DNA from 4 places in the Pseudomonas sp. ABC1 genome. Region 1 is predicted to be linked to each of the others. Evidence: predicted binding sites of a transcription regulator. Region 1 holds the regulator's gene; each other region holds the start of a gene.

Region 1 (4,874 bases):
CGACACCGCCGGCCTGCCGGCCAGCGACCCGATGTTGCGCATGCAGTTGCAGGCGCTCTCCGATCGCGGCATCAAGTCGAAGAATTATCTGGTACTGGCAGCGACCAGCCAGAGCCAGGTGCTCAAGGCAGCCTGGCACAACTACCGTCGTTGCGGCCTGGCCGGCTGCATCCTGACCAAGCTGGACGAGGCCGGTAGCCTGGGTGACGTGCTGGGGCTAACGATCAGCCAGCATCTGCCGATAGCTTATTTGGCCGATGGGCCGAGAATCCCGGAAGACCTGCATTTACCGCGTAGCCATGCACTGATCAGCCGGGCGGTGAGTCTGCAGTCGGAGGAGGACCCCAGCGAGGACACCATGGCCGACATGTTCACCGGCCTTTACAACGAAGGCTCGCGGCAGGTTGGTTGAACGCTGGCGCGGCAGATAGACGATGTGGCAAAAAGACAATAAAGAAGCGCTTCTCGGGAGCGCGTCTCCGGCCCCGTGGCCCAAGCAGGATATAGGCGTTTGAAGATGGGTATGCATCCCGTACAGGTTATTGCGGTGACCGGCGGCAAAGGTGGTGTCGGCAAGACCAATGTGTCGGTCAACCTGGCGCTTGCGCTGGCGGACCTTGGTCGTCGCGTCGTCTTGCTCGACGCCGATCTCGGCCTGGCCAATGTGGATGTCCTGCTGGGGCTGACGACCAAGCGCACGCTGGCGGACGTCGTCGCCGGTGACTGTGACCTGCGTGACGTACTGGTGCAGGGACCGGGCGGCATCCGTATCGTGCCGGCCGCTTCCGGCACCCAGAGCATGGTGCAACTGACCTCGCTGCAGCATGCAGGGCTGATCCAGGCGTTCAGCGAGATCAGCGATGACCTGGACGTTCTCATCATCGACACCGCTGCCGGTATTGGCGATGCCGTGATCAGCTTCGTGCGTGCCGCCCAGGAAGTGCTGCTGGTGGTCACCGACGAGCCCACCTCGATCACCGATGCCTATGCGCTGATCAAGCTGCTCAACCGCGACTACGGCGTCAACCGCTTCCGCGTGCTGGCGAACATGGCTCACTCCCCTCAGGAAGGCCGTAATCTGTTCTCCAAACTGACCAAGGTCACCGAACGCTTTCTCGATGTGGCTTTACAATACGTCGGCGCGGTGCCTTACGACGAGACGACGCGCAAGGCCGTGCAGAAGCAGCGAGCAGTCTATGAAGCCTATCCGCGTTCCAAGTGCGCGCTGGCGTTCAAGAGTATCGCCCAGAAGGTCGATACCTGGCCGCTGCCCAGCACGCCGCGCGGTCATCTGGAGTTCTTTGTCGAGCGCTTGATTTCCCCCGCGGTAGACCCCCACGAATGACAGCGGCTGGATTGGGCATGTATTACAGCAAGAGCCAGGGCAGGGACGAACAATACCGGTTGGTCGAGCAATATGCGCCATTGGTCAAGCGTATTGCCTATCACCTGTTGGCGCGTTTGCCCGCCAGCGTCCAGGTCGACGACCTGATGCAGGCCGGGATGATCGGCCTTCTGGAAGCTGCGAAAAAGTACGACATGGGCAAAGGGGCGAGCTTCGAGACCTATGCCGGTATCCGTATCCGCGGGGCGATGCTCGATGAGATACGCAAGGGCGATTGGGCGCCCCGTTCGGTGCATCGCAACTCCCGTATGGTCAGCGAGGCGATCCGTGCCGTCGAGGCGCGCACCGGGCGCGATGCGCGTGACCAGGAGGTCGCTGCCGAGCTTGAGGTCAGCCTGGACGACTACTACGGCATGCTGGGCGATACCCTGGGCAGCCGGTTGTTCAGTTTCGACGATCTGCTCCAGGGAGAACACGGCGAGTTCGGCGAGGATGCCGACAGCGCCCATCCTGAGCCCTTTCGTGATCTCGAGGATGAGCGCTTCCAGCGTTCGCTGGCCGAAGCGATCGCCAACCTGCCCGAGCGCGAGAAGCTTGTGCTCTCCTTGTATTACGACGAAGAATTGAACTTGAAAGAGATCGGGCAGGTACTCGGCGTCAGCGAGTCGAGGGTCAGCCAGTTGCATAGCCAGTGTGCCGCGCGTTTGCGTGCGCGCCTCAGTGAATGGCGTTCGAATTGATGGGTTATCTTCGCGGGGTGGATGCGCTCCTGGCGGTGACTGCGTTTTGCGATCTATGGAGGTCGACTTGGACAAGAACATGAAAATCCTCATCGTCGATGACTTCTCGACGATGCGACGGATCATCAAGAACCTGCTGCGTGACCTGGGGTTCACCAACACCGCCGAGGCCGATGACGGCACCACGGCGCTGCCGATGCTCAAGAGCGGCAGTTTCGATTTTCTTGTCACCGACTGGAACATGCCGGGCATGAGCGGCATCGATCTGCTGCGTGTTGTGCGTGCGGACGAACGCCTCAAGCACCTGCCGGTGCTGATGGTGACCGCCGAAGCCAAGCGCGACCAGATCATCGAAGCGGCGCAGGCCGGGGTGAACGGTTACGTGGTCAAGCCTTTCACCGCGCAGGTGCTCAAGGACAAGATCGAGAAGATTTTCGAACGCGTCAACGGCTGATCGGTGCTGTGAGGGCAATATGACGCAGGCAGAAGAAAACATCAGCGAGTTCCAGCGCGAGCTTCGCAAGGAAGCCCATGAGCTGGTCGACAGCCTCGACGCGGGCCGTTTCGACGACGCGGTTCAGCTGATCCATAAACTCAACCAGACGCGCGACCGGGGTTTGTACCAGGAAGTCGGTAAATTGACGCGTGAGCTGCACAGCGCCATCGTCAAGCTGGAGATCGACACCCGTGGCGAGGCCGAAGCCTCCCAGATCACCGATGCCACCAACCGGCTCTCCTATGTGGTGCAGATGACCGAGAAGGCTGCCAACCGGACCATGGACCTGGTCGAGGAAAGCGCGCCGCTGGTCAACTACATCAGCTATGAATCCCAAAGCCTGACCGCCGACTGGCAGCGTTTCATGCGCCGGGAAATGAATGCCGAGCAGTTCCGTGAACTGGCGCGGCGCATCGACGAGTTTCTCAAGCGTGGGATGGGCGACAGCGAGCAGCTGTCGAGCAACCTGCGCGAGATCATGCTGGCCCAGGATTTTCAGGACCTGACTGGCCAGGTGATCAAACGTGTCACCAGCCTGATCACCGAGCTTGAAAGCAATCTGCTCAAGCTGGTGCTGATGGCCGGGCAGGTCGACCAGTTCGCCGGTATCCAGCATGACCGCGATGCCATGCTGGCCGAGCAGCAGCAACTCAAAGAACAAAAAGAACCTTCCAAAGGTGAAGGTCCGCAAATGAATGCCGATATGCGTAAGGATGTCGTGTCCGGTCAGGATGATGTTGACGATCTGCTTTCGAGCCTGGGCTTTTAGGGGATGTGCATATGAGCTTCGACGCCGACGAGGAAATCCTCCAGGACTTTCTGGTTGAGGCCGGCGAGATTCTCGAACTATTGTCAGAGCAACTGGTGGAGCTGGAGAGCAGCCCCGATGACATGGCGTTGCTCAATGCGATTTTTCGCGGCTTTCATACGGTAAAAGGGGGCGCTGGCTTCCTGCAGTTGCATGAGTTGGTCGAGTGTTGCCATATCGCGGAAAACGTCTTCGACATCATGCGCAAGGGCGAGCGCCGCGTCGATTCCGAGCTGATGGACGTGGTATTGCAGGCACTGGATGCCATCAATGCGATGTTCGATCAGGTACGCGAGCGTACCGAGCTGACGCCGGCTTCGCCGGAGCTGTTGGCGGCGCTGACACGCCTGGCCACGCCGGCTGCGAACGACGCGCCGGCACCGGTCGTCGAGGCCGTTGTCGAGCCGACGCCCCCACCACCAGAGCCCGAGGCTGTCACTGCCGATACCGAGTTCGAGCAATTGCTCGATGCCGTGGCCGAGCCGACTGCCAGCACGAGCATGGACGAGATCACCGACGCGGAGTTCGAGTCCCTGCTGGACCAACTGCATGGCGACGGTCAGTTCAATGCCGCCGCGATTTCGCAGGCTGCACCGGAGGTGCATGCTGCTGCGCCATCTGGCAGCGACGAAATCACCGATGACGAATTCGAGTCGCTTCTGGACCAGTTGCATGGCAAGGGCCAGTTCAGCGTGAAGAATGATGCGGTAGCCGCCGTGGCGCCGGCGGCTCCGGTCGAGCCCGAAGCCGCGCCGGGCGAACACATCACCGATGATGAGTTCGAGGCCCTGCTGGACCAGTTGCATGGCAAGGGCCAGTTTTCGCCCGTCACGGACGAGGCGCCCGCACCTGCTGCGGCAAAGCCTGCCAGCCAACCGGTTGCCGAGAGCAAGCCAGCGCCAGCCAAGCCGGCTGCAGCACCTGCTGCCAGCCCGGCAGCCGCCAAGCCGGAGGCGCCCAAGCGTGCCGCAGCGGCTCCTGCCGCCGAGAAAGGTGCGCCGGAAACCGAGACGACCGTCCGTGTCGACACGGCGCGCCTCGACGACATCATGAACATGGTGGGCGAACTGGTGCTGGTGCGTAACCGCCTGGTACGCCTGGGCGCCAACAGTGGCGACGAGGCCATGTCCAAGGCCGTTTCAAACCTCGATGTGGTGACAGCCGACCTGCAGAGTGCGGTGATGAAGACCCGCATGCAGCCGATCAAGAAGGTCTTCGGGCGTTTCCCGCGGCTGGTGCGCGACATCGCACGCAACCTGAAGAAAGAAATCAACCTTGAACTGGTCGGCGAAGAAACCGACCTGGACAAGAACCTGGTCGAGGCCCTGGCCGACCCGCTGGTGCACTTGGTGCGCAACTCGGCGGACCACGGCATCGAACTGCCCGAAGAACGCGAGGCGGCAGGTAAGCCGCGCGTCGGGCGTGTCGTGCTGTCGGCGGAACAGGAGGGTGACCATATCCTGCTGCTGATCACGGACGACGGCA
Region 2 (4,874 bases), 1.5 Mb from region 1:
AGCAGGGGCTGATCGACCAGCGTCTGCAAGCCAATGCTGGCGGACCTCGCATTGCGGTAGTGGTGCTCGATGGCAAAGGCGAGGTGGAGGCAGTCGAGCGGACGCTGCTCAGCCTGGAAAACAAGAACCGATATCGCAATCTGGACGTTTGGGTGCTCTCGCCAGTGGCTTTGCCGGGCGTCGAAGGACGGGCCGAAGTGTTACCGCTTGCCGATGGCCAGGAGGTGGCGGCACTCAATGCGGCGGCGGTCTCCAGTACGGCTGATTGGCTGCTGACCGTGGAGGCAGGAGTTGAATTTACCACCAGCGGGCTGCTTATTGCGGCGTTGGATTTGCTGGGGGCGCCAGACTCCTGCCTGGCGGTGTATGCCGATGAGCTGATGCGCCTGGAGGATGGTGAGCACGGGATTGCCCTGCGCCCGGATCTGAACCTGGACTTGTTGCTCAGCTTCCCGGCGGGACTTTCCCGGCACTGGCTGCTGCGGCGTGACGTTCTGTTGGAGCAAGGCGGTTTTGCGGCGGAGTGTGACGAGGCGTTCGAGCTGGACTATCAGTTGCGCCTGATCGAATGCCATGGCCTGGCTTGTATCGGCCATATCAGTGAGCCTCTTCTGACCAGTGACGCCTTCGCGTTGCGGGATAGTCTGCAGGAGCGAGCAGTGATCGAGCGTTATCTGCAGGCTCGCGGTTATCAGCAGGCCCGAGTGAGCAGTCGTCTTCCGGGGCGTTACGAGCTGGACTACGGACATGCGCAGTTGGGCTCGGTGAGCATCCTGATCGTGGTCCAAGATCGTTTGCCGCAGATACAGCGTTGCATGGAAACCCTGCTGGAGCATACCGGATACACCAATTACGAAGTGTTGTTACTCGATCATGGCAACCAAGCTCCGGAAATGCGCGAGTGGCTGGCAGGTGTGGAGGCAATGGGTGCAGATCAGCTGCGGGTGTTTCGCTTCGGTTCTGCCTTGTCGCGTTCGGCCCTGTGCAATCAGGCAGCTCAGCAGGCGAGAGGGGATTTTCTCCTGTGGTTGGGCGATGGCGCGGGAGTCATGGACAATGACTGGTTGCAGCAACTGCTCAATCACGGCCAGCGTTCGGAGGTTGGCGCAGTGGGCGGAAAGTTGCTCTCGGCGGATGGCAAGGTGCGCCACGCCGGATTTTTGCTCGGTCTTTGTGGGCCTGCGGGGCGTGCCTTCGAGGGCGCCTCGTTCGACGATCCCGGTTATATGCAGCGTTTGCAGGTCGAACAGAACTATTCGGCCCTCAGTGGTGAGTGCCTGATGATTCATCGCGAGGTTTTCCAGCAGGTCGGTGGTTTCGATGAAGCGCCTCTGCTGGCGCCTTGGCTGGATGTGGACCTCTGCCTGCGGCTACAGCAGGCTGGCTACCTGAATGTCTGGACGCCTCGGGTGCAACTGTTGATGGAGGCTGCGTCCGAGGTGCCGGCGACGTCCGAGCAAGAAGATGCGATGTATGCGCGCTGGCTTCCATTACTTGCTCGCGACCCTGCGTATAACCCGGGGTTCAGCCTGCAGACCGATCAGGGCTTCAAACTGGCCGATCCTCAGTTGTCCTGGCAGCCCCTGCAATCCTGGCGGCCCTTGCCCGTGGTGCTGGGGCATTATGCCGATCGCCAAGGCTGTGGCCATTACCGGGTGATCCAGCCGTTCAATACCGTGCGGGATGCCGGATTGATCGACGGGTATCTGTCCATGGAGCTGTTGTCGCCCGCCGAACTGGAGCGCTATACGCCGGACGTGATCCTGCTGCAGCGACAAGTGGGGGAGGCGCAGCAGGAAGCGCTGCGCCGGATAAAAGACTTTTCGAAGGCCTTCAAGGTGTTCGAGCTGGACGACTACCTGCCCAACTTACCGCTCAAGAGCATCTATCGCCAGCATATGCCCAAGGATATCCTGCGTAGCCTTCGGCGCTCGTTGGGGCATGTCGATCGTTTCGTCGTATCGACCCAGCCCCTAGCGGAGGCTTTTTCAGGCTTGCATAGAGATATCCGGGTCATCGAGAACCGCCTCCCGCTGGACTGGTGGTTAGGACTGCGCAGCGAGCGGCGTACTGGTAGCAAGCCGCGTGTCGGCTGGGCGGGTGGAGTTGGCCATACCGGCGACCTGGAACTGATCGTGGATGTGGTCAGGGAACTGGCCGAGGAGGTCGAGTGGGTCTTTTTCGGCATGTGCCCGGACAGCCTGCGGCCTTATATCCATGAGTTCCATGTCGGGGTGCCCATCCACCAGTACCCCGCGATGCTGGCGGGCTTGAACCTGGACCTGGCACTGGCTCCAGTCGAGCAGAATCTGTTCAACGAGTGCAAGAGCAACCTGCGCTTGCTGGAGTACGGTGCCTGCGGTTTCCCGGTCATCTGTTCTGATGTGCGTTGTTATCAGGATGACCGCTTGCCTGTGATGCGGGTGAAGAACCGCTTCAAGGATTGGGTCGATGCCATACGGGCACATATCCATGATCTGGATGCCGCTGCCAATGCCGGGGATGCACTGCGTGCGGCGGTGCAGCGTGACTGGATGCTGGAAGGAGGAAATCTGGAAGACTGGCGCAAGGCCTGGTTGCCGGACTGAGCAGGTCGCCAGAGTGAGTCATCTTGGCGGTTTATTCATGAAGCGTTTAGGGGGCTGCACCCCGTGGCACTAAAGAAATCTCGGGGAGAGCCGAAAGCTTTATCAAGCAGGATCGTCGAGTGGCTGCGGGGTTCGCACACCGGAAACGGTGAGCGGTAAAAAATCTCAAGGCCCCCTAAAGCTCGACGGAAATGCGCCGATAACAAGTTTGAATGCGAACTTCATGGTGCCTGGTTACAGCGCTCACCGAGCTCGCAACCAGGCAAACAAGCTAGGTCCGATGGAGGACAAACATCATGGCTTTGACCGTCAATACTAACGTTGCTTCCCTGAACACTCAGCGCAACCTCAGCAACTCGTCCAACGCGCTCAACACCACCATGCAGCGCCTGTCCACCGGTAGCCGCATCAACAGCGCCAAGGATGATGCCGCCGGCCTGCAGATCGCCAACCGTCTGGGCAGCCAGATCAGCGGCCTCAACGTTGCGGTGAAGAACTCCAACGACGGTATCTCCATGGCTCAGACCGCCGAGGGTGCTCTGCAGCAGTCCACCAATATCCTGCAACGTATGCGTGACCTGTCCCTGCAGGCAGCCAACGGCTCCAACAGCAAGTCCGAGCGCACCGCGCTGAATGATGAAGTGTCCCAGTTGAAGAAAGAGCTGGACCGTATCAGCAATACCACCACCTTCGGTGGTCGTCAGTTGCTGGATGGCACTTTCGGAACCACCAGTTTCCAGGTGGGAGCTGCTGCCAACGAAATCATCAGTGTCGGCATCGACAAGATGAACACCGAATCCCTGAAAGGAAACTACTTCGAGGCGTCTTTCGCGGCTGCCACTGCTGGCGCTACGGCAAGTGGCGGAGTGGGCACCGTAGAAATTACAACATCGGCAGCCGCGGGTGGTGGTACGGCCAAAACCGTCAAGGTGGATGTTGCACTCAAACAGGGCGACTCTGCAGCTGTCGTAACAGAGAAAATCGCGGCGGCCATCAACGATGCCAACCTGGGCATTGGTATCAGTAAGGATGCAAGTGGTGCATGGAAGGCTGTCGTCAAGGCAGACTCTGAAGGTGGTATTGCGGTAACGAACATTGGTGCGTTCACCGACGCTCCGGCGCCCGCGACTGCGACAGGTGCTGCCCGTATAGCACAGGATCTTTCCACTACGCAGCCGGTAGCTGCTACGGCGAATCGGGTGAAAGATATCAATATCAGCAATGCCGCCGGGGCTCAGGCTGCAGTTCTGGTAATCGACGATGCCATCAAGCAGATCGATAACCAGCGGGCCGATCTGGGTGCGGTGCAGAACCGCTTCGAAAATACCATCGCCAACCTGCAGAATATCGGCGAGAACGTTGCGGCAGCCAAGGGTCGTATCCAGGATACCGATTACGCCGCTGAAACCGCCGCGCTGAGCAAGAACCAGATCCTGCAACAAGCCGGTACTGCGATTCTGGCCCAGGCCAACCAGTTGCCGCAGGCGGTGCTCAGCCTCCTGCAGTAAACTGAAACAAGGTCTGCAATGACTGCGGGGGGAAGTGCTTGGCGCTTCCTCCCGTTTTGCCTTTGTGAGGTGATGAAATGGATATTGCACTTTCCAACCGCCTGCCCGGCAATACACCAGCCCCTCAGGCTGTCCAGGATGGCTTGCGCGGTACCGCAGCCAGACAAGCTGACTCAGGTACCGTGGCGGGTGTTGAAAAAGCCAGCGTGGCCCAGGAAAAACCTGCGCGCGTCGAATCTGTCGAAGAGGCTGTTTCCAGCATCAAGGATTTTGTCCAGACCATCCGTCGTGATCTGAACTTTGATCTGGACGATTCCAGTGGCAAGATGGTCGTCAAGGTGACTGATCGGGCCTCTGGCGAGATCATTCGCCAGATTCCGTCTGAAGAAGCGCTGCGTCTGGCTGAAAACCTGGAAGAGGCACGTAGCCTGTTATTCAAGGCCAAGGCCTGAGCCATTTTCCTCGGTCTGATTATTGCTTCATGTATTCTCACGCAAACTAAAGTGTCAACTCCATGACGAGGTGGTGAAATGGCAGGTATTACAGGCATCGGTTCAGGAATGAACATCGACACGATGGTCTCGACCTTGATCGCAGCAGAAAAGGCACCTAAAGAAGCCCAACTGACGCGCTTGACCACTGCCAACACCACAAAGATCACTGCGCTGGGAACCCTCCGCAATTCCTTGACTTCTTTTCAGAGCGCGCTCAAGGACCTGAATGATGTCAAGTTGTTCCAGAACCGCTCGGGCAAGTCATCCAATGAAGAATTGCTGAC
Region 3 (4,874 bases), 550 kb from region 1:
GGGCCAGCCCGGCGGCCCGGGTCACGTTCTGGTTGATGTCTTCGGTGACATGGGACTGCTGCAGCGTCGCGCTGGCGATCGATGCATTGAGGCCTGACAGGTTGCGCAGGGACTGGGCGATCTGTCCCAGGCTTTCACCGGCCTGGCTGGCTTGCTCCACCGTCAGTTGCGAGGCTCGGTTGCTGGCCATAATGACGTTCACGGCAGCCTCGGAGTTCTGCTGCAAGCGCTCGATCATGCCCTGGATTTCCGCTGTCGACTGCTGCGTGCGTTGTGCCAGCAGGCGCACTTCGTCGGCCACGACGGCGAAGCCACGGCCTTGTTCGCCCGCGCGGGCCGCCTCGATGGCGGCGTTGAGTGCCAGCAGATTGGTCTGGTCGGCAATCGAGCCGATCACTTCAAGCACCGAGCCGATCTTGCTGGTCTGTTCCGCCAGGGAATGGATGACCTCGACGGACTGGGTGATGGTGCCCGACAGCTGGTCGATCTGCTGCAGCGTGGTTTCGATGTTCTGCTGGCCCTGGCTGGCCTGCTTGTCGGCAAGGTCCACCTCGGTGGCGGCATGTTCGGCGTTCTTCGCCACTTCTTGTACCGCGTAGGTGACTTCGTTGACCGCAGTGGCCACGAGCTCCATCTGTTGCAGTTGCTGCTGGCTCTGTTCGTGGGTGCGTTCGGAGAGTTCGCCGAGGCTGTGCGAGGAGGTTTTCAGGGAGTCTGATGTGTGCTGCAACTGGCCGATCAGTGTGCGCAGTTTTTCCGTGAAACGGTTGAAGTCGCGCCCCAGCGTTGCCAGTTCGTCGCGCCCGGCCACGTCCAGGCTGCGTGTCAGGTCGGCTTCGCCACTGGCGATATTGGCCATGGCTTCCATCGAGTTCTGCAAGGGCTGGGTGATGCTGCGGATCAGGATCGCCACCATACTGGCCATGACCAGGGCGATCAGCAGGCCGATCAGCGAGAAGCGCACCAGGTAGTTGGTGAATTCCTTTTCCACGTCATCGATATAGATGCCGGAGCCGATGATCCAGCCCCAGGGCTGGAACAGTTGCACGTAGGAGGTCTTGGGGACCGGTGCATCTTCGCCCGGCCGTGCCCATTCGTAGGCCACCGCGCCGGCGCCGTCACGCTTGGCCACCGCGACCATCTCGTTGAACAACTCCTTGCCGTTCGGGTCCTTGTTGCGCGAAAGGTCCTGTCCCTCCAATGCGGGCTGCATCGGGTGCATGATCATTTTCGGTTGCAGGTCGTTGATCCAGAAATAGTCATGGCCGTCGTAGCGCAGGGTACGGACCTGCTCCAGTGCGGCGTTCTGGGCCTGTTCGCGGCTCATGCTGCCGTCGCTTTCCAGCTTCTGGTAATGCTGGAGAATACCGGCCGCGGTCTCGACCACATGGCGTGTCATCACATCCTTGCTTTCGTAGAGATCGCTACGCACCTGCAGGATCATCAGCAGGCCAAGGGTGAACAGCATGAAGGTGGCGAATACCGGAATCAGCCAGAGCCGCTTGCTGATCGGGAATTTGCGCAGCAGGTCCATTGTTTCGCTCCTGGGTGAATATCTTTTCGTTTTTATGGTCGGTGCCGGATCATCGAACGATTCGCCACCCGGTGCATTGTCGGAGATCAGCGGATCATTGCCATCCCATCCTTTCGGAGCACGCTCTACCTCGGGCTTTTCCCGGCGTGGGCAGAAGGTTATCGGCATTCTGGTGCCGATCTATATGGTGCCGTTTTGACTTGCCGGGGGGCATGCTGCACAGTACGCCGCTTTTTCAACTCCTGGCGGGTAGGTTCGAATGAACGCAGTGGTGGCGGCGGTCGGTATCATGCTGGTGCTTTCCTTGTGCCGTGTGCATGTGGTGATCGCCCTGATCGTAGGGGCACTCAGTGGAGGCCTGCTCGGCGGGCTCGGCGTCGAAGCGACGCTGGCGGCTTTCAACAAGGGCCTGGGCGGCGGTGCGACGGTGGCGCTGTCCTATGCGCTGCTGGGGGCTTTTGCTGTCGCCATCTCCAAGTCGGGCCTGGCCCATGTGCTGGCCGACAAGGCTCTGGCGATGGTCGGCCGGCAGGAGGCGCATGGTGGTGGGGCGCTGAAGTGGATGATGATCGGGCTGCTGCTGGCCGTGGCGATTTCTTCGCAGAACATCCTGCCGATCCATATCGCCTTCATTCCCTTGCTGGTGCCGCCGTTGCTCTTCGTGCTGAGCAAGTTGCAGATCGACAGGCGCCTGATCGCCTGTGTGCTGACCTTCGGGCTGATCACGCCTTATATGTTCCTGCCGGTGGGCTTCGGCAACATCTTCCTCAATGAAATCCTGATGGCGAACATCACCCGCAGCGGTGTCGATGTCACCGGCGTCAATGTCACCGAGGCGATGCTGATCCCGGCGCTGGGCATGACGGCTGGCCTGTTGATTGCCTTCATCAGTTATCGCAAACCACGCGTCTATGCGCTGGATCGGCTGGAGAGTGCAACCTCGCAAAAAGTGGCCTATAGCCCGCTCACTCTATCGGTTGCTTTGCTGGCCATCGCTTCTGCCTTTATCGTCCAGCTCTGGCTGGACTCGATGATCATCGGCGCGTTGGTCGGTTTTGTGCTCTTTTCCGTATCGGGTGTGGTGCGCTGGCGGGAGACGGACGATCTGTTCACCGAGGGCATGAAGATGATGGCCATGATCGGCTTCATCATGATTGCAGCATCGGGATTCGCAGAAGTCATTCGTGAAACGGGGCACGTCAAGACCCTGGTGGATACTTCGGTTGGCTGGATCGGCAATAGCAAGGCCATTGGTGCACTGCTGATGCTGTTGGTGGGGCTGTTGGTGACCATGGGCATCGGCTCGTCCTTTTCCACTGTGCCGATCATCGCAGCGATTTTCGTGCCGCTGAGTGTCGAGCTCGGTTTCAGCACCCTGGCAATCATCAGCCTGGTAGGTGCTGCTGGCGCGATTGGCGATGCAGGCTCACCCGCTTCCGACTCAACCCTTGGCCCAACCTCGGGCCTGAACGTGGACGGCCAGCACAGCCATATCTGGGACACGGTGGTGCCGACCTTCCTGCACTACAACCTGCCGTTGCTGGTATTCGGCTGGATAGCGGCGATGGTCCTGTAAGAGCCATCGCAGGGCTTGGCACCTGTGCAAGAAGCCGGTGCGCATGGCGCACCCTACGGCAGCGTTGGCTCGGAAGGTCGTGGCCGGTTTTAAGGCAAGTCGCGGAAAGCCGCCAGTGCCCGTTCGCGGCTGGCGGCAAGGTCGAGGATCGGTGCCGGGTAGTCGACAGAGCAGAACAGATCGCCGACGGGCGGCGAGTGGATCGCCTTGTCGCTCAGGCTGGTGAGTTCCGGCAGCCAATGGCGGATAAAGCGCCCCTTGGGATCGAAGCGTTGCGACTGTGAGATCGGGTTGAACAGGCGGAAGTAGGGCACGGCATCCGTTCCGGTGGACGCCGACCATTGCCAGCCGCCGTTGTTGGCGGCCAGGTCGCCGTCGATCAGGTGGCGCATGAAGAAGCGCTCGCCTTCGCGCCAGTCGATCAGCAGGTTCTTGCTGAGGAACATTGCCACTACCATGCGCAGACGGTTGTGCATCCAGCCGGTGGCGTGCAACTGGCGCATGGCGGCATCGATGATTGGCAGGCCGGTTCGACCTTCTTGCCAGGCTTGCAGGTCCTGCGGCGCGTTGCGCCAGGGCAGTGCCTCGGTTTGCGGGCGAAAGGCCCGATGGCGCGAGACACGCGGGTAGCCGACCAGGATGTGCTTGTAGAACTCGCGCCAGAGCAACTCGTTGATCCAGGTGATGGCGCCATCGTTGCCGGTGTCGAACTCGCCCTGGTTGCAGCTCAGTGCCGCATGCAGGCACTGGCGTGGCGAGAGTACGCCGGCCGCCAGGTAGGGTGAGAGCAGGCTGGTGCCCGGGGCGGAGGGGATGTCGCGCTGCTCCGCATAATCCTGCATATGTTCGTCGGTAAAGCTGGCCAGTGCGGCAAGAGCTGCCTCTTCCCCTGCGGGCCAGTGGGCGCGGAGGCTGGCATCCGGCGCTTGCCAGCCGTCCAGCTGAGCTGGGACTTTATCGCTGGCGATGGGCAAGGGCGCCTGCGCCTGTGGTCGACCGCGAGGCTGCGGTGGCGCTGCGCGCAAGTGTTGCAGGCAGAGGTTGCGAAACTGGCTGTAGACCTTGAAGTAGTCGCCGGCGCGGGTCAGCAGGCTACCAGGCTGGAAGAGCAACTGGTCCAGGTGCCGATGCAGTGTGACGCCTTCCATCATCAGTCGGGTGGCGACCTGCTGGTCGCGCCGTTGTTCGTTGATGCCGTACTCGTCGTTGAGGTGTACGGCATCGATGTGCAGCTCATGGCACAGGCGCCCGAGCAGGTCAGGCACCCCGGACCAGTCATCGCAGTGGCGGACCAGCAAAGGCACGTTCAACTGTTGCAGATCGGTACGAAGCTGTTCGAGGTTGCGCAGCCAGAAGTCGACCTTGCACGGGGCGTCGTCGTGCAGTTGCCATTGTCGGGGCGTCAGGACGAACAGGGCGACGGTCGGCCCGTTGCGCATGGCGGCATGCAGGGCCGTGTTGTCTGCTACTCGCAGGTCGGTACGTAACCAGATCAGTTGCATGAAAATGAGTCCCAGCCCGTCACGTCGACGAGTTCTGATGGATAAGGGTCAAGGTAGGTCTGTCGCTGGATATAAGGATCGGGGTAGCGCCGGAAGTACTGGCGCAGCAGTTCCAGGGGGGCGGCCAGTGGCAGCTTGCGCGAACGGTAGTCCTCCAGCAGGGCTTGCCAGTTCCGTTGTTCTTCTTCATTCAAGCGCTGCTTCAGGTAGCCCGCGACATGCAGCAAGGCGTTCAACTGTCGGCCATGTTCGGCGGCCTTGC
Region 4 (4,874 bases), 1.5 Mb from region 1:
TTCTGCGCCAGGTTGCGCACCTCGTCGGCCACCACCGCGAAGCCTCGGCCCTGCTCCCCGGCACGAGCCGCCTCGATGGCCGCGTTGAGCGCCAGCAGGTTGGTCTGCTCGGCGATGGCGCGGATGGAGGTGAGGATGGCGTTGATGTTCTCGCTGTCACGCGCCAGCGCCTGCACCACACCGACGGCGCGGGTGATTTCGCTGGCCAGTGCACTGATGGAGTCCGATGTGCTCTGCACCACGCGCTTGCCATCGTTGGCCGAGGCATCGGCATGGTTGGCCGCTTCGGCGGCGTGCGCGGCATTGCGCGCAACGTCCTGGGCGGTAGCGCTCATTTCCTGCACGGCAGTGGCGACCTGGTCGATCTCGGCCATCTGCTTCTGCACGCCCTGGTTGGTACGGATGGCGATGTGCGCGGTGTGTTCCGACGAGTCGCTGACTTGCTGCACGGAGCCGACCACATCGCGGATCATCGCTTGCAGCTTGTCGAGGAAGGTATTGAAGCCCCTGGCGATCTGCCCCAGTTCGTCGGGGCGGTCGACCTGCAGGCGCTTGGTCAGGTCGCCGTCGCCCCGTGCGATATCGTCGAGCATGGCCACCATCTGCCGCAGCGGGCGGGCGATGCCGTAGCCGACGAACCAGATGACCAGCAGGCCTGCGCCAGCGATCAGCAAGCCGACCAGGGTCATGCCGGCGATGTCGGTGTCGTGCTGGCTGCGCAGGGTGTTTTGCAGCGCATGCAGCTCGGCATAGACAGCGCTCTCCGGCAGTTGCATGACCAGTGTCCAGCGCGTCTGGGTATCGCCGATGGTGAAGGGCAGCAGCAGTTGCAGCAGGCCGCTGTCCTTGTCGCTGGAGAAATGTGGCTGGCCGCTTTGCAGGCGGCTCAGGTCACCCAGCTTGGGCAGGATCTGGGCGCTCGGCTCGCCGAGCTTGGAGGCATCCGCCGTATAGGCGACCAGGCGGCCATTGCTGGAGATCAGCGCCATGTTGCCGGCACCTTCGTAGAGCTGCCGATTGGCCTGGCCCAGCAGCTCCTGGATGAAGTCGACGGCGAGGTCGGCGCCGACGATGCCACGGAACTTGCCACCCACCAGCACCGGGACGTTGAAGGACGCCATCATGACCGTCTTGCCGCCCATCTCGTAGGGCGCGGGGTCGACGATGCAGGTCTTGCCGGTTTCCCTCGGGCACAGGTAGTACTCGCCGGCACGTACGCCAGTGGGTAGCAGCTTCTGGTTCTCCATGTCCGAGCCCAGTGGCTCCACCACCGGCTTTCCGTTCGCGTCGCGGAACCACCAGGGCATGAAACGCCCGGTTTCGTCATAACCGTTGGCGGTCTGCCCGGCGTAGGAGGCGTCGTCGTTATCGAAGGCGTTGGGCTCCCAGGCGATATAGGCGTCGATCAGCTTGGGGTTCTGCACCACGACGTTGCGCAGCATGGCCGAGAGGTCCTCGCGGCCACTGGCGATTCCCGGGGTGGCGGAGGCGTTGTCATCGCCGACCAGGGCGTTGATATGCGCCAGGTTCTGCGCGACACCCAGCGGAAACTCCAGCTCGCGCTGGATTTCGCTGACCTCGCGCTGGGCCAGGGTGACCAGGCGTTGCTCCAGTGTCTGTTCGAGCAGGGCGCGTGTGCTGTCCTGGACCACTTCCTGGGTGCGCGTGCCCGAAAACAGTGCATAGAGCACCAGTGCGATGACAACAGCCAGGACACTGGCGCCGGCCAGGGCCGCAACCGAAAACTGAATGGACTTGAAGCGCATGGGAGCTCCGGATTATCAGGACGTACCGGTTTATCGGTCGATGGCGATCAAAGCATTAGGGGGCTTGTCGGCGTTCTTTTGGGGGACCGCAGCCTGGTATATCAGACTTCGCTGAATGGCTCTATGCCAGCATTAACCGTGCCGTATCCTTTTACCAGGCAGTCGTTTGCAACGCTGGTTTCCATGCGCTGGCTTCTGCTAGGGTCCGTCCCCGTTGTATTCGTATTTCCGGATTCGCCAGGGATTGGGCCGCCGGCATCCTCTCCCTGTTCTGGAACACTTTTCCCCGATCACACATGAGGCATGCCATGCGCGACATCTTTTTCTTCGACACGATGATCACCCCGAAAATCATCACCTTCATCTACTGGCTCGGTCTGCTGGGCGTACTGCTGGGCGGTCTGGGTGCGATGTTCAGCGACAGCTTCTTCACCGGCCTCGGTGTGCTGGTGTTCGGGGCGATCGGTACGCGCATCTGGTGTGAGCTGCTGATCGTGCTGTTCAAGATCAACGAGAACCTGCAAAAGATCGCCAACCGCGAGTGATGGACGCATGGCCACCACCTTGGTGGCCATCGGGCGGGCTGCTATGCTCGCCGCCATGACTACTCGACTCCCCCTCAGCCTGATCCTGGCGGTCGCCGACAACGGTGTGATCGGGCGTGACAACGCCATGCCCTGGCACCTGCCAGCGGAACTCCAGTACTTCAAACGCATGACCCTCGGCAAGCCCGTGCTCATGGGCCGCAAGACCTGGGACTCCCTCGGTCGCCCATTGCCGGGCCGCCTCAACCTGGTCATCAGTCGCCAGCCCGGCCTGAGCCTGCAAGGTGCCGAATGCTTCGGCAGCCTGGAGGCAGCGTTGCCACGTGCCGAAGCCTGGGCGCTGGAGCAGGGCGCCAGTGAATTGATGGTGATCGGCGGTGCGCAACTGTTCGCCGACGCGCTGCCCAGCGCCAAACGTTTGTACCTCACGCGCGTGGCGCTGGAGCCGGAGGGCGATGTGTTCCTGCCGGAGTGGCGCGACGAGCGCTGGCGGCTTGTGTCCCGTGAGGAGCATGCCGCCGAGGAAGGCCGTCCGGCCTATGCTTGCGAGGTGTGGGAGCGCGACTGATGTAGGGTGCGCTGTGCGCACCTGTGTGGATCAGGGGCGCATGGCACCGCCGGTGACAGTCGTCAGGCTTTCGTCTGGGGCAGGAACCAGTTCAGCAGCAGTGCACAGATACCGCCGGTGGCGACTCCCGAGTTGAGTACGTCGCGCAGCGCGCCCGGCATATGCTCGAGGAACTCCGGCACCTGGGTCACGCCCAGTCCGAGCGCCAGCGACACTGCGATGATCAGCAGGGCGCGGCGGTCCAGCTCGATGCCGGCGAGGATATTGATGCCCGCCGCCGCCACCGCACCGAACATCACCATTGCCGCACCACCCAGGACCGGCTCCGGCACGGCCTGGATCACCCCGGCGACACCGGGGAACAGCCCCAGCACGATCAGCATGACGGCAATCCACAGGCCGATATGGCGGCTGGCGACGCCGGTCAACTGGATGACCCCGTTGTTCTGTGCGAACACCGAGCTGGGAAACGTGTTGAGTACACCGGCCAGCAGCGAATTGACGCCATTGACCAGCACGCCGCCCTTGATGCGTTGCATCCACTGCGGGCCTTCCACCGGCTGGCGGGAAATCTTGCTGGTGGCGGTGATGTCGCCGATCGCCTCCAGCGACGTCACCAGGTAGATCACCAGCATTGGAATGAACAGTGCCCAGGAGAAACCCAGGCCGAAATGCAGCGGCGTCGGCACCTGGAACAGTGGCGCCTCGTGCATGCCGGTGAAGTCCAGCCGTCCCAGCCAGGCCGCCAGTCCATAACCGACGCCCAGGGCGATGACGATGGCGCAACTGCGCACCCACACCAACGGGATTCGGTTGAGCAGGACGATCAGCCCCAGCACCGTGCCGGACAGCAACAGGTTCTCGCCATTGGCGAAGGTGCCTTGTGCCATCGCGCCGTAGCCGCCGCCCATGCTGATCAGGCCTACCTTGATCAGCGTCAGGCCGATCATCAGCACCACGATACCGGTCACCAGCGGGGTGATCAGTCGCTTGACGAAGGGCAGCACCCGCGACACGCCGATCTCGATGAAGGAGCCGGCGATCACCACACCGAAGATCGCCGCCATCACCGCTTCCACAGGCGTACCCTGGCTGACCATCAGGCTACCGCCCGCGATCAGCGGGCCGACGAAATTGAAACTGGTGCCCTGCACGATCAGCAGTCCTGCACCCAATGGCCCGAAGCGTCGGCATTGCACATAGGTGGCGATACCGGACACCACCAGCGACATCGACACGATCATGTTGGTATCGCGGGCAGACACGCCAAGCGCCTGGCAGATCAACAGCCCCGGCGTGACGATGGGGACGATGATCGCCAGCAGATGCTGCAGCGCGGCCAGCAGGGCGATCCACGGCCTTGGCCGGTCTTCCAGGCCATAGACCAGTTCGCCGGGCCGGGTATCGGTTGAAGTTGGCTGCGTCATCGGCAGGCTCCGGAAAAAGAGCGCAATTCTACGGAGGCTTGGCGTCTACCGCGAGTGCCAGGCTGCTGGAAACTCACAGAGAGGCCGTGGGAGTCGAGCAATACCTGTGGCGTAGAGGCCTCTGGTAGGTAATCGAATCAGGACTGGCGGAAAGGGCAAATCACAGGCAACAAAAAACCGGCTCAGAGGCCGGTTTTTTGGGGCTTTCAGGAAGTTTTGGCACCACCTGAAAAGAATCAGTGGTGCCCAGGGACGGAATCGAACCGCCGACACGGGGATTTTCAATCCCCTGCTCTACCGACTGAGCTACCTGGGCAACGGGGCGCTATTAGACGGATTTGGCTTTCGGCTGTCAAGCGTGATTCGGAAAAAATTTAGTCAGAACGGGTATTTAGGGTGCGTTCCGCTCATTCGCTGGGCGGAACGTAGCCTTCGGCCTGGGCGTATTCTTCGCCGGAGAGGAATTTGTCCATTTCTTCCTGGAGGAATTTGCGGTCGTCGGCGTTCATCATGTTCAGGCGGCGTTCGTTGATCAGCATGGTCTGGTGCTTCTGCCAGTCTTCCCAGG

The links. The regulator FliA, encoded in region 1, starts transcription of late flagellar genes. The targets are predictions, from matches to a motif close to CTAAAGTTTNNNNNNNNNNNGCCGNTAA.
Region 2: the regulator FliA is predicted to act here: its motif matches at 2,764-2,791, upstream of HW090_RS04385 (flagellin).
Region 3: the regulator FliA is predicted to act here: its motif matches at 1,693-1,720, upstream of HW090_RS00240 (methyl-accepting chemotaxis protein).
Region 4: the regulator FliA is predicted to act here: its motif matches at 1,797-1,824, upstream of HW090_RS08910 (methyl-accepting chemotaxis protein).

What each region holds. Positions count from the first base shown of each region.
Region 1 covers NZ_CP058349.1:3,547,429-3,552,302, forward strand. The annotation lists gene flhF (flagellar biosynthesis protein FlhF) at 1-412, shown strand, start outside; gene fleN (flagellar synthesis regulator FleN) at 518-1,345, shown strand; gene HW090_RS15545 (RNA polymerase sigma factor FliA) at 1,342-2,085, shown strand; gene HW090_RS15550 (chemotaxis response regulator CheY) at 2,165-2,539, shown strand; gene HW090_RS15555 (protein phosphatase CheZ) at 2,559-3,350, shown strand; gene HW090_RS15560 (chemotaxis protein CheA) at 3,362-4,874, shown strand, end outside.
Region 2 covers NZ_CP058349.1:987,710-992,583, reverse strand. The annotation lists gene HW090_RS04390 (glycosyltransferase) at 1-2,588, shown strand, start outside; gene HW090_RS04385 (flagellin) at 2,885-4,096, shown strand; gene HW090_RS04380 (flagellar protein FlaG) at 4,174-4,548, shown strand; gene fliD (flagellar filament capping protein FliD) at 4,627-4,874, shown strand, end outside.
Region 3 covers NZ_CP058349.1:58,745-63,618, forward strand. The annotation lists gene HW090_RS00240 (methyl-accepting chemotaxis protein) at 1-1,534, opposite strand, end outside; gene HW090_RS00245 (Na+/H+ antiporter family protein) at 1,794-3,110, shown strand; gene phrB (deoxyribodipyrimidine photo-lyase) at 3,200-4,612, opposite strand; gene HW090_RS00255 (DUF1722 domain-containing protein) at 4,603-4,874, opposite strand, start outside.
Region 4 covers NZ_CP058349.1:2,017,464-2,022,337, reverse strand. The annotation lists gene HW090_RS08910 (methyl-accepting chemotaxis protein) at 1-1,766, opposite strand, end outside; gene HW090_RS08905 (DUF4282 domain-containing protein) at 2,075-2,311, shown strand; gene HW090_RS08900 (dihydrofolate reductase) at 2,355-2,879, shown strand; gene HW090_RS08895 (nucleobase:cation symporter-2 family protein) at 2,942-4,306, opposite strand; tRNA gene HW090_RS08890 (tRNA-Phe) at 4,547-4,622, opposite strand; gene HW090_RS08885 (oxidative damage protection protein) at 4,714-4,874, opposite strand, start outside.